One region of the Enterobacter quasiroggenkampii genome, then DNA from elsewhere that is predicted to be linked to it. Evidence: predicted binding sites of a transcription regulator. Region 1 holds the regulator's gene; each other region holds the start of a gene.
The links. The regulator LexA, encoded in region 1, represses DNA repair genes until DNA is damaged. The targets are predictions, from matches to a motif close to TNCTGTATGTACATACAGNA.
Positions count from the first base shown of each region.

Region 1 (4,620 bases):
CAGGCCAAATGCCAGCGCCACCAGTCCCGACTGACGGCAGGCTGCCCGCCAGACATCCCGTAGCTGCCCGCTTTCGCGCGCCCCGTACGCCTGCCCGGAATGCGCTTCAACCGCATAGGCAAAACCGTCCAGCGCGTAGGCGGTAAATGTCAGCAACGTCATCAATACTGCGTTGACCGCGACGATGTCTGGCCCCAGTCGAGCCCCGAAAACCGTCAGTGCCCCGAAGCAAAGCTGGAGAAGAAGCGAGCGCAGCATGATGTCACGGTTGAGGGCCAGCAGCTTACGGATATTGCCGCGCCATGCGGTTTTGAGCAGCGCCAGGGAGATCCCGCGCATGGCCAGTACCCGCCAGACCATCCACAAGCCAATGATAAAGGTCCCGTATTCGGCAATCGCCGTCGCCAGCGCCGCACCCCGCACGTTCATATGCAGACCCATGACCAGCCAGACATCCAAAACGATATTGAGCAGGTTACCCACCACCAGCAAAATCACGGGCGCACGGGCGTACTGCACGCCCAGTAGCCACCCCAGCAGAACCAGGTTAGCCAGCGATGCGGGCGCGCTGAGCCAGCGGATTTCAAGGAAACGTCGCGCCTGCTCTAATACCGCCTCGCTGCCGCCAACAATATGAAGCGCAAGATCGATCAGGGGTGCCCGCAATAAAACGATGAACGCACCCGCGCCAAGCGCGAGGATCAGCGGCTGCACCAGCGCGCGCGCCAGACGCAGCGGATCTTTCGCGCCATAAGCCTGTGCGGTAAGACCGGTAGTGCTCATGCGCAAAAAGAGCAGCAGCATAAACAGGAAGCTGGTTGCCGTCGCGCCAATCGCCACGCCGCCAAGATAAACCGGTGAATCAAGATGGCCTATAACGGCAGTATCGACCAGTCCCAGCAAGGGCACGGTAATATTGGAGAAAATCATCGGCAGAGCAAGACGCCACAATGCCTTATCGGATGCCGTCAGCAGTGACATGAAAGATACCGGGAGTGGGGAATGAATCAGGCTACAGCGGTGCCATAGCCTGTGAGGAAGAGGTTACAGCCATTCACCGTTGCGAATCACCCCGACCGCCAGTCCTTCGATAGAGAAGTTCTGTTCGCGGAGATCGACCACAATGGGTGAAAACTCGCTGTTTTCAGGCAGCAACTGTACGCTGTTACCCTGTTTTTTCAGACGCTTAACGGTCACTTCGTCATCAATGCGCGCCACCACCACCTGGCCGTTTCGCACATCCTGTGTTTTATGCACCGCAAGCAGATCGCCATCAAGAATACCGATGTCTTTCATCGACATGCCGCTGACGCGCAGCAGGAAGTCAGCGCTCGGTTTGAACATGCCAGGATCGACCTGGTAGTGACCTTCAATATGCTGCTGAGCCAGTAAAGGCTCACCGGCAGCAACACGCCCTATCAGCGGAATGCCCGTCTCTTCTTCCACCAGCAGGCGGATACCCCGTGACGCGCCCGAGACAATCTCAATCACGCCCTTACGCGCCAGCGCTTTCAGGTGTTCTTCGGCAGCATTTGGAGAACGGAAACCCAGACGCTGCGCGATTTCCGCACGCGTGGGTGGCATACCCGTCTGGCCGATATGATCCCGGATGAGATCAAACACCTCTTGCTGCCTGGTCGTTAACGCTTTCATTCCGCCCCCTGGGTGTATATACAGTTATGCTGTGAGTATATACAGTCAAAGGCGATTTTGGAACCAAAAACTGCACAAAAAACCAGGGACTTAATTATTCCTCGAGGCTCATCGGAAATGTGACCAAAGCAGCGTGACCCAGGTGATAACGGCAGTGATAATCGCCAGCAACACGGCAGCAGAGCCCATGTCTTTTGCACGGCCAGAAAGCTCATGGAAATCGGAACCAATGCGATCCACAACGGCCTCAATAGCGCTATTAAGAATTTCCACTATCATCACCAGAAGAACGGAACCGATAAGCAGTACGCGGGTAATCGCATCAACATCAAGGAAACAGGCGACGATCACCGCGATGATAGCGGCGACGCCCTCCTGGCGAAAGGCGGCTTCGTTGACCCATGCGGCACGGAAACCTTTCCATGAATAGCCGGCGGCTTTGATGATACGTGTTAACCCAGTGGTATTATTGGCCATTAAAAGAACCTTTTTTAAAAAAGAGCGTCAGTAACAGGAGCCGTAGCGCGTTTCGCTACAGCCTGAAGTATGACGGGTAACAACAGAAATTTTGCGCGCTTTCTGTTATCCTTGCGCCGCAATTGCATTATTAACCAGAGGCTTTACATCGTTTATGTCCGGCTGGCCACGAATTTACTACAAATTACTTAATTTACCATTAAGCATCCTGGTAAAAAGCAAGTCTATCCCAGCAGAACCCGCGCTGGAATTGGGGCTCGATACGTCACGCCCCATTATGTACGTTTTGCCTTATAACTCGAAGGCTGACTTACTGACGCTTCGCGCCCAATGTCTGGCGCATGACTTACCTGACCCGCTTGAACCGCTGGAAGTTGACGGTACGCTGCTGCCGCGCTACGTGTTCATTCACGGTGGACCGCGCGTGTTTACCTATTACACGCCAAAAGAAGAGTCCATCAAGCTGTTCCATGACTATCTCGACCTGCACCGCAGCAATCCCGATCTGGATGTGCAGATGGTGCCGGTATCGGTGATGTTTGGTCGTCGTCCGGGCCGTGAAAAAGGCGAAGAGAATCCGCCGCTGCGCATGCTTAACGGCATCCAGAAGTTCTTCGCGGTCTCCTGGCTGGGACGCGACAGCTTTGTGCGTTTCTCCCCTTCCGTTTCGCTGCGTCGCATGGCGGACGAGCACGGCACCGACAAGATCATCGCGCAAAAACTGGCGCGCGTGGCGCGTATGCACTTCGCCCGTCAGCGCCTGGCTGCCGTAGGACCACGCCTCCCGGCTCGTCAGGATCTGTTCAACAAGCTGTTGGCCTCCAAAGCGATTGCCCGCGCCGTTGAAGATGAAGCGCGCAGCAAGAAAATTTCGCATGAGAAAGCCCAGCAGAACGCCATTGCGCTGATGGAAGAGATTGCAGCGAACTTCTCTTACGAGATGATTCGCCTTTCTGACCGTATTCTCGGCTTTACGTGGAACCGCCTCTATCAGGGCATTAACGTCCATAACGCCGAGCGCGTGCGTCAGCTGGCGCATGATGGCCATGAGATTGTCTATGTCCCCTGCCACCGCAGCCACATGGACTACCTGCTCCTTTCCTACGTGCTCTATCATCAGGGGCTGGTACCACCGCACATCGCAGCCGGTATCAACCTGAACTTCTGGCCAGCAGGTCCGATTTTCCGCCGCCTGGGCGCGTTCTTTATTCGTCGTACCTTCAAGGGCAACAAGCTCTACTCCACCGTGTTCCGCGAGTATCTTGGCGAGCTGTTCAGCCGCGGCTATTCCGTGGAGTACTTCGTGGAGGGCGGTCGTTCCCGTACCGGACGTCTGCTCGATCCGAAGACCGGCACGCTGTCGATGACCATCCAGGCGATGCTGCGCGGAGGTACCCGTCCGATCACGCTAGTGCCTATCTACATCGGCTACGAGCACGTGATGGAAGTGGGCACGTACGCGAAAGAGCTGCGTGGTGCGACCAAAGAGAAAGAGAGCCTGCCGCAGATGCTGCGCGGCTTGAGCAAGCTGCGCAATCTCGGTCAGGGCTACGTGAACTTCGGTGAGCCGATGCCGCTGATGACGTACCTGAACCACCACGTTCCGGAGTGGCGCGAGTCCATCGATCCTATCGAAGCGGTGCGTCCGGCCTGGCTGACGCCAACGGTTAACGGCATCGCATCCGAGCTGATGGTGCGCATTAACAACGCCGGTGCGGCTAACGCCATGAACCTGTGCTGTACGGCACTTCTGGCTTCACGCCAGCGCTCGCTGACCCGTGAACAGCTCACGGAGCAGCTGGATTGCTATCTGGATATGATGCGTAACGTGCCGTATTCGGTTGATTCGACCGTGCCTTCTGCAACCGCCAGTGAACTTATCGATCACGCGTTGCAGATGAACAAGTTTGAAGTCGAAAAGGACACGATCGGCGACATCATCATTCTGCCGCGCGAGCAGGCAGTGCTGATGACCTACTACCGCAACAACATCACGCATATGCTGATGCTGCCGTCGCTCATGGCCGCCATTATTACCCAGCATCGTCATATCTCCCGTCAGGAGCTATTGCGCCATCTTGAGACCATCTATCCGATGCTGAAAGCGGAGCTGTTCCTGCGCTGGAGTAAGGATGAGCTGGCGACAGAACTGGATAAGATGACGGAAGAGATGCGTCGCCAGGGGCTGATTACCCTGAACAACGACGAGCTGCACATCAATCCGTCACGCTCCCGCACCCTGCAGCTGCTGGCGGCCGGTGCGCGCGAAACGCTGCAGCGCTACGCCATTACGTTCTGGCTGCTGAGCGCGAATCCGTCTATCAACCGCGGTACGCTGGAGAAGGAGAGCCGGACGCTGGCCCAGCGCCTGTCCGTTCTGCACGGCATTAACGCCCCTGAATTCTTCGACAAAGCGGTCTTCAGTTCCCTGGTGCTGACGCTGCGTGATGAAGGCTTCATCAGCGATACGGGTGATGCTGAGCCGGAAGA
Region 1 is NZ_CP143745.1:909,748-914,367, reverse strand. It holds gene dinF (MATE family efflux transporter DinF) at 1-981, opposite strand, end outside; gene lexA (transcriptional repressor LexA) at 1,045-1,653, opposite strand; gene V1572_RS04330 (diacylglycerol kinase) at 1,762-2,130, opposite strand; gene plsB (glycerol-3-phosphate 1-O-acyltransferase PlsB) at 2,285-4,620, shown strand, end outside.

Region 2 (4,620 bases), 1.2 Mb from region 1:
AAAAGACGGGAAATCATAAGCCAGCGGCGGGAAAGAACGCTTTGCTGTTTCAGCCAGCGTGTTAACTCTTGTTGACGGGTTTTTTCCATTGCGTACTTTGCAGGTGACGTTATTAGAAGTTGGGCAGCGCAATGTTACAACGGGGAGACAATAAAGGCGACTTATCGCCGCCTTTATTTACGTTTGTTACTGACTTGTAAAGATTATTTACCTTGTTCAGCCAGTCCATCGAGGTAGCGTTCAGCGTCCAGCGCGGCCATACAGCCGGTGCCCGCAGAGGTGATCGCCTGACGATAAATATGGTCCATCACGTCGCCAGCCGCGAATACGCCCGGGATGCTGGTTTGAGTCGCATTACCGTGAATGCCGGACTGCACTTTGATGTAGCCGTTTTCCAGCTCAAGCTGACCGTCGAAGATCGCGGTGTTCGGGCTGTGACCGATCGCCACAAACAGACCCGCCACTTCCAGCGTTTCGACGTTATCGGTGTTCTGGGTATCACGGATACGCAGACCGGCAACGCCCATCTGGTCTCCCGTCACCTCTTCCAGGGTACGGTTGGTGTGCAGCACGATGTTGCCGCTCGCCACTTTGTCCATCAGACGTTTGATCAGGATCTTCTCCGCGCGGAAGGTCTCGCGGCGGTGGATCAGGTGTACTTCAGAGGCAATGTTCGCCAGATACAGCGCTTCTTCCACAGCGGTGTTGCCGCCGCCGATGACCGCGACCTTCTGATTGCGATAGAAGAAACCGTCGCAGGTGGCGCAGGCAGAAACCCCGCGGCCTTTAAACGCTTCTTCGGACGGCAGACCGAGATAGCGGGCAGAGGCACCGGTTGCAATGATCAGCGCGTCACAGGTGTATTCACCGCTGTCACCCGTCAGGCGGAACGGACGGTTCTGCAGGTCGACCTTATTGATGTGATCGAACAGAATTTCGGTTTCGAATTTAGCGGCATGCTCGTGCATACGCTCCATCAGCAGCGGCCCGGTCAGGTCGTTCGGGTCGCCTGGCCAGTTTTCCACTTCGGTGGTGGTGGTCAGCTGACCGCCTTTTTCCATGCCGGTGATTAATACCGGGTGCAGGTTAGCGCGTGCAGCATAGACCGCCGCGGTATATCCCGCAGGTCCAGAACCAAGGATTAGCAGCTTACTGTGTTTGGCCGTGCCCATGAGATCCCCATTGTTGTTGGCAGACATTTGGCTGGATTGTAGGGAATTTGTTGCCGTAAAAAAAGAGCGCAGCAATTTTGATATCAATCTGTGTAATAGCCATGGACGATGAATCGCGCGCGATAACATCACGCTTTCTCCAGAAAAGCGGTCGTTTGTAAGGCAATAAAATGAGGATTAATACCCTGCCGCAATGAATATCCGGCATGTTGTACTAAAAAACGATGTTTTGCTTTGACAATCCCCTGCGCTTTTGCGAAAACATTCAAGGAAGAAAAAAAACCGCGTTAACCGTATGCCGCATAGGCATGCACGTAAATGCCATTTTTACCGGGTCAGTGAAATCTACGCATGGCGTGGACAGACGCCATACGTGATGTCGGTGACTGCCTTCGGGCAACGGTCTTCTTACCAACAGAACCCGAATCCGCATCGCGTCTATTACATAATCAGGCGATGTGATGACTAACGGGTACAGGCTCTGAACAGTGATGTGCACAGGGTCCAGGCAGGAGTAGGGAAGGAATACAGAGAGACAATAATAATGGTAGATAGCAAGAAGCGCCCTGGCAAAGATCTCGACCGTATCGATCGTAACATTCTTAATGAATTGCAAAAGGATGGGCGTATTTCCAACGTCGAGCTTTCAAAACGTGTGGGACTTTCCCCGACGCCGTGCCTTGAGCGTGTGCGCCGACTGGAAAGACAGGGTTTTATTCAGGGCTATACGGCTCTGCTGAACCCGCATTATCTGGATGCCTCACTTCTGGTATTTGTTGAGATTACTCTGAATCGTGGTGCGCCGGATGTGTTTGAGCAATTTAACGCCGCTGTACAAAAACTTGAAGAAATTCAAGAGTGTCATCTGGTGTCCGGTGATTTCGACTACCTGTTGAAAACCCGTGTGCCTGATATGTCCGCCTACCGTAAGCTGCTGGGGGAAACCCTGTTGCGTCTGCCGGGCGTGAACGACACCCGTACATACGTGGTGATGGAAGAGGTCAAACAGAGCAATCGTCTGGTTATTAAGACGCGCTAACACGGAACAGGTGCAAAATCAGCGTAGTTTGATTACACTCCTGTTAATCCATACAGCAACAGTGCCGGGGAGTCCCGGCGCTGTTGTCCGTTTTAGCAAACAGGCAGGATATGCCTGATACCTGGAGAGCCTTTCTTGAGCCAGGAATACACTGAAGACAAAGAAGTCACACTATCGAAGCTAAGCAGCGGACGTCGTCTCCTCGAGGCTTTGCTGATTGTTATTGCCCTTTTTGCCGTCTGGCTGATGGCAGCCTTACTCAGTTTCAACCCCTCGGATCCCAGCTGGTCACAAACTGCATGGCATGAGCCTATCCATAATTTAGGCGGTGTCCCCGGTGCCTGGCTTGCGGACACGCTGTTCTTCATTTTCGGTGTGATGGCCTACACCCTTCCCGTCATTATCATTGGCGGATGCTGGTTTGCGTGGCGTCATCGTCAGAACGATGATTACATCGACTATTTCGCCGTCTCGCTGCGCCTGATTGGCGCGCTGGCGCTGATCCTCACCTCTTGCGGGCTGGCGGCGATTAACGCCGATGATATCTGGTACTTCGCCTCTGGCGGGGTGATCGGCAGCTTATTAAGTTCTGCGCTCCAGCCGATGCTGCACAGCAGCGGCGGCACGCTGGCGCTGCTGTGCATCTGGGCCGCCGGGCTGACGCTGTTTACCGGCTGGTCCTGGGTGAGCATTGCCGAGAAAATTGGCAGCTTTATCCTCACCATTCTGACTTTTGCCAGCAATCGTACCCGCCGTGACGATACGTGGGTGGATGAAGACGAATACGAAGATGAAGAGGAAGATGACGCGCCTGTGCAGCGTCGCGAGTCTCGTCGTGCCCGAATTCTGCGCGGCGCGCTGGCGCGTCGCCAGCGTGTGGCCGAGAAATTTGCCAACCCACTGGGCCGTAAAACCGATGCGGCGCTCTTCTCCGGTAAACGCATGGATGAAGACGAGCAGGTGGCGTATCGCGCTGCGGGTGTCGCCGTCGATCCTGACGATGTGCTCTTCTCCGGCAGCCGGGCCACTCCCGGGGACTTTGACGAATACGACCCGCTGTTAAACGGCCACTCGGTCACCGAACCGGTAGCAGCCGCGGCCGCTGCGACGACTGCAGCCCAGGCTTATGCCGCGCCTGTCGACGCCGTGATGCCATCCGCGCCTGTCCCGCCACCGGAATCCGTTATTCAGCAGCCTCAGGTTGAGTGGCAGACTGCGCCGGGTGTTCACACGCCAGAGCCCGTCATTGCGCCTGAACCTGAAAGCTACATCCCCATGCAGCAGGAACAGTGGCAGCAGCCTTATCAGCCGCCGCAGCCTGAGTATGAACCGCAGCAATATCAGCAGCCAGCGGCTCAATCGTATCAGGAATATGTGCCTGAACCGGTTGAACCTGTGCAGCCTTACGTTGCACCGCAGCCTGAACCTGAGCCTGAAATCGTGGAAGAGGTGAAGCCTGCCCGTCCACCGCTGTACTATTTTGAAGAAGTCGAGGAGCGCCGTGCGCGTGAACGCGAACAACTGGCCGCCTGGTATCAGCCTGTGCCTGAACCGGTGCAGGAGCCGGTTACGAAAGCGCCTTCTGTTTCTGTGCCACCTGTCGACCCGACGCCTGCTGTTGCACCCGTAGCGGAAAGCGTGAAGCAGGCTACCGCGGCGGCGACCGTGGCTGCCCCCGTCTTTAGCCTGGCAACCGGGGGGGCACCTCGTCCTCAGGTGAAAGAGGGGATTGGTCCGCAGTTGCCTCGCCCTAACCGCGTCCGCGTGCCCACCCGCCGTGAGCTTGCTTCTTATGGCATCAAGCTGCCTTCCCAGCGTATGGCTGAAGAAAAAGCCCGCGAGTCTGAGTACGACGATGATACTGATGAAATGCAGCAGGACGAGCTGGCCCGCCAGTTCGCTGCGCAGCAGAATCAGCGCTACGGTGAAGAGTATCAGCACGATGAACCGGCGCTGGAAGACGACGATGACGCCGCAGAAGCGGAACTGGCGCGTCAGTTTGCCGCCACCCAGCAGCAGCGCTATTCCGGTGAACAACCGGCTGGTGCAAATCCGTTCTCGCTGTCGGACTTTGAATTCTCGCCGATGAAAGATCTGGTGGATGATGGCCCAAGCGAGCCTTTATTTACCCCGAGCGTGATGCCGGAAGCTGAGCCTGTGCGCCAGTCACCGGCACCACAGGCCTATGCGCAGCCGCAACAGCCCGTTCAGCAGCCGTATACACAGCCGCAGCAGCCACCACAGCCACCACAGTTCCAGCAGCCTGCGCCTCAGCCTCAGGAGAGCCTGATTCACCCGCTGCTGATGCGTAACGGTGACAGCCGTCCGCTGCAGCGTCCAAGCACGCCGCTGCCGTCTCTGGATCTGTTAACGCCGCCGCCGTCAGAAGTAGAACCGGTTGATACCTTC
Region 2 is NZ_CP143745.1:2,130,999-2,135,618, forward strand. It holds gene cydD (heme ABC transporter permease/ATP-binding protein CydD) at 1-89, opposite strand, end outside; gene trxB (thioredoxin-disulfide reductase) at 204-1,172, opposite strand; gene lrp (leucine-responsive transcriptional regulator Lrp) at 1,717-2,211, shown strand; gene V1572_RS10170 (DNA translocase FtsK 4TM domain-containing protein) at 2,347-4,620, shown strand, end outside.
Region 2: a site for LexA is predicted at 2,250-2,269, ahead of V1572_RS10170 (DNA translocase FtsK 4TM domain-containing protein). Genes of this name have one in related genera too.

Region 3 (4,620 bases), 540 kb from region 1:
CCGTTTGGTTAAGGCATCAACCGCACGTTCAACAGCCGCGGTCTCTTCCGCAAACCATGCCACTTCCAGTGGACCGGGCGCCATTCGCCACTCCTCCGTCAGCACTTCCGCCGCATAGCGTTGCTGACGTTGCAGGCTTTTACGCGCAAAGGAGGTGCCACCCTGAAGGACTTTCCCGATACCTTCAGCGGCAATGTCGCCGATAAAGGGCGCGAGCAGTTCTGCCGGGTCGAACTCCGCCAGATCGGTGAGCGCAACGAAGTTCTGCACGACCTGAATGTCGCCTTCCACTTCCAGCTCACCGCTGCGGATAAGCGCCGTTAATTGCTGGCGATCGCGCAGTTTTGGCAGCACGCTCATGTGCGTGATGACCGAGCAGTCGGCGTCACCTTCCCACGCCCCCAGAACGTCAAGCTGGCGTTCGCTGAAGACCAGCACAAGCGGCGTCGAGAACTCTTTTAAAACAATACGTAATACCTTCCCGTTTAGCCGCTGACGCGCTGCTTTAAGCGCCGGAGCACGATAGAGAAAAGCATTCAGTACGTTTTCGATACCTGCGGTGACTAAGGGTTTAAAGGGCACGGGACACCTCCACTCAGAACTTGTAACCGCGATGCAGCGCGACGACACCCGCCGTCAGGTTGAAATATTCAACGTTCTCAAATTCTGCATCCTGCATCATGGCTTTTAATGTGTCCTGATCCGGGTGCATACGGATAGATTCCGCCAGATAGCGGTAGCTTTCCGCGTCGTTGGCCACTAGCTCACCGATGCGTGGCAGAACGTGGAAGGAATAGGCGTCGTAAGCTTTGCTCAGCGGCTCAATAATCGGTTTGGAAAATTCGAGCACCAGCAGGCGTCCACCCGGCTTCAGCACGCGATACATGGAGCGCAGCGCTTTTTCTTTGTCGGTCACGTTACGCAGACCGAAGGAGATCGTGATGCAGTCAAAGGTATTGTCCGGGAACGGCAGCGCTTCGGCATTTGCCTGCACATATTCCACATTCCCCACCACGCCGATGTTACGCAGCTTTTCGCGGCCCATTTTCAGCATGGAGTCATTAATATCGGCGAGGACAACGCGCCCGGTTTCGCCCACCAGACGAGAGAATTTCGCGGTTAAATCGCCCGTACCACCGGCTAAATCCAGCACCGTTTGTCCGCGACGTACGCCGCTACAGTCAATGGTGAAGCGCTTCCACAAGCGATGAATGCCGAACGACATCAGGTCATTCATCACATCGTACTTCGCCGCCACGGAATGAAATACGTGGGCCACCATGTCAGCTTTCTGCGCTTTGGCGACAGTCTGAAAGCCAAAGTGCGTTGTGTCTTGTGAATCGTCAGCCATCTTAGAGCCTGCTTATCAGTAAAATGTTCGAGAAGTGTAACAGATTGGGCGCGTTTGCCCTACGTTTCAACCACCGCGAAAGAAACGCGCCGGAGTCTCGTCTGGTGATAAATCCACCGCTAACGTGTTGTCTTCACTGTTTGTCTTTTGTTCGTCCGCCCCTTCACGCAGGCGAAACTCGTCGTCCTGGGCGGTGGCCTGTTCCACCAATTCCGGATTAATCTCGCGTTTAACCTCTACCCCCAGGCTGCGGAATGATTCGGCCTGCGCCAGCAGATTGCCACGTCCCGAGGCGAGTTTTTTCATCGCCTGACGGTAGTTATCCTGCGCACGGTCCAGGCTCTGCCCGACGGAGGACATGTCGTCCACGAAGAGGCGCATTTTGTCGTACAGCTTGCTGGCGCGGTCAGCAATCTGCTGCGCGTTGCGGCTCTGGTGCTCATAGCGCCACAGGTTCGCAATGGTGCGTAAGGCCACCAGCAGCGTGGTGGGGCTGACCAGCATAATGTTATTTTTGAGCGCTTCGGTGATGAGTTCAGGCTGCCTGTCGAGTGCCAGCAGAAACGCGGGCTCTACCGGAATAAACATCAGGACATAGTCTAGCGATCGCAGGCCAGGCAGTTGCTGATAGTCTTTTCTGCCGAGCAGGCGAATATGATTGCGTACGGAGGCAATGTGCTCCTGCAGCGCCGATTCGCGAGTGTAGTCGTCCTCCGCATTGAAGTAACGCTCATACGCCACCAGGGTCATCTTGGCGTCAATCACCACATCTTTGCCCTGGGGCAGCCGCACGATCACATCCGGCTGCATTCGCGAGCGGGCATCATTTTCAATACTCACCTGCGTTTCGTATTCGTACCCTTCCCGAAGGCCTGAAGCTTCCAGGACGCGGGTCAGCACCACTTCTCCCCAGTTGCCCTGGGTTTTGTTATCCCCTTTCAGCGCGCGGGTCAGGTTGACCGCCTCCTGCGCCATCTGGGCATTCAGCTGCTGGAGATTGCGAATCTCATGCGCCAGCGTGTGCCGCTCGCGGGCTTCCTGACCAAAGCTGTCCTGTACCTGACGGCGGAAGCCGTCCAGCTGTTCACGCAGGGGCGTCAGCAGGCTGTTCAGGCTCTGGCGGTTCTGTTCGTCAACGCGGCGGTTGCTGTGCTCAAAAATGCGGTTTGCGAGGTTTTCAAACTGTTCGCTGAGGCGCTGCTCGCTGTTGATCATCTGGCGGATTTTATCTTCCGCATGCAGCTGAGTGGATTCCAGGCGGGTGGTCACTTCACGGAGATCGGCCTCCAGCGAGGTGTTGATATCACGGAGATTGCGCAGCTCGTTGTTGAGCAGTTCACACTCGTCGCGCCAGTGTTCACTCAGGGCAAGCTGCTGCCTGGCCGCGCTTAAATCGGCGACGATCTCTTCGCGTTCAGCCAGCTGATCGGCCTTCTGCTGCGCATGCTGATAGCTTGACATCAGCCAGCCTATCGCCACGCCCGCCAGCGCAATCACCGCATAAATCAGGATTGAGATATCCACAATGCCCCCTGCATCAACGTATTACCCGCACAATCTAAGATTGTGCTGTATAAACGTCCAGTTTGAAAGGGTTTTCCTGCGAGGCGTTACGCAAAAAATAAAGGCCGAACGTGTCGGCCTTTAATTTCGAAGGAAGAGGACTAGATCAGGCGACGCGCCGCTTCCACCACGATTTTCACTGCATGACTTTCGGTCTGCTTCATGGTTTCGGCGTTCGGGATCTCCTGCTGGGTACGGTTGACGATGACGCCAGCCACCATACCGGCACGCAGACCCTGGCTTGCGCACATGGTCAGCAGCGTGGCGGATTCCATTTCGTAGTTCATCACGCCCATCGACTGCCACTCTTCCATGGAGCCTTTGAAGCGGCTTACCACGCGGCCAGAGAAGGTGTCGTAACGCTCCTGGCCCGGGTAGAAGGTATCGGACGAAGCGGTCACGCCCACGTGGGTGGTGGCGCCCACGGATTTCGCGGCTTCAACCAGCGCGGTGGTGCACTCGAAATCTGCCACCGCCGGGAACTCCATCGGTGCAAAGTGGAGGCTTGCGCCATCCAGACGCACAGACGCGGTCGTCACCAGCACGTCGCCGACGTTGATATGCGGCTGAATAGCGCCAGTGGTACCGATACGCAGGAAAGTACGAATGCCCAGCTGTGCCAGCTCTTCAACAGCAATCGAAGTAGACGGGCCACCGATACCGGTAGAACACACGATCACGGCTTTACCATCCAGCTCTGCGCGCCAGGTGGTGAATTCACGATGGGCTGCCAGCTTAACCGGCTTATCCATCAGCGCGGCGATCTTTTCCACACGCTCCGGATCGCCAGGGACGATAGCGAGCGTAGCCCCTTGTAAATCGTTTTTAGTGAGGCCGAGATGAAAAACATCAGACTTAGACATAGGTGACTCCTCTGTGGGTCGGTTAGTCAGAAGAAGTAAAACGGTACTTTACAGAAGCAGTAAGCATAATTTCGTGACGCATCTCACCATGAATGAAAATGATTGCATCGAATTTCCATCAAAAAGTGATTTACATCACATTAACAAGTTATATCGTCAGGTGCTGCACAAAAGATAGACCGTTTAAGGCACTGTGAGTTGTTAACCTGGTGTCTATATTTACCTTTGCGCTAACTGATTGGTACGGAGAATGCCATGACTGAAAAAACCGGTTTTGCACCTGCTGCGGCCCCGCATGCCTCAACCATCGTCTCAACGTCTGAAGATGCCATCACCGCGGGTGAGACCTCTATTCCCACGCAGGGAGAGAACATGCCTGCTTACCACGCACGACCAAAATCGGCAGACGGCCCGCTGCCCATCGTGATCGTGGTTCAGGAAATTTTCGGTGTTCACGAACACATTCGCGACCTCTGCCGCCGGCTGGCGCTGGAAGGCTATCTGGCCGTTGCGCCAGAGCTCTACTTCCGTCAGGGCGATCCGAACGACTACAGCGATATCCCCACCTTGCTCAGCAACCTGGTCAGCAAAGTCCCGGACGCGCAGGTTCTGGCCGACCTCGACCACGTCGCCAGCTGGGCGGCGCGCAACGGGGGCGATCCCCATCGTTTGCTGGTCACCGGTTTCTGCTGGGGCGGACGCATTAGCTGGCTGTATGCCGCGCATAACCCGCAGCTCAAAGCCGCTGTCGCCTGGTACGGCAAACTGGTGGGTGAAAAAACGCTGAATTCACCAAAACATCCGGTTGATATCGCCACCGAGTTAAATGCCCCCGTGTTAGGG
Region 3 is NZ_CP143745.1:364,762-369,381, forward strand. It holds gene ubiJ (ubiquinone biosynthesis protein UbiJ) at 1-582, opposite strand, end outside; gene ubiE (bifunctional demethylmenaquinone methyltransferase/2-methoxy-6-polyprenyl-1,4-benzoquinol methylase UbiE) at 596-1,351, opposite strand; gene rmuC (DNA recombination protein RmuC) at 1,418-2,875, opposite strand; gene udp (uridine phosphorylase) at 3,016-3,777, opposite strand; gene V1572_RS01835 (dienelactone hydrolase family protein) at 4,033-4,620, shown strand, end outside.
Region 3: a site for LexA is predicted at 2,919-2,938, ahead of rmuC (DNA recombination protein RmuC). Genes of this name have one in related genera too.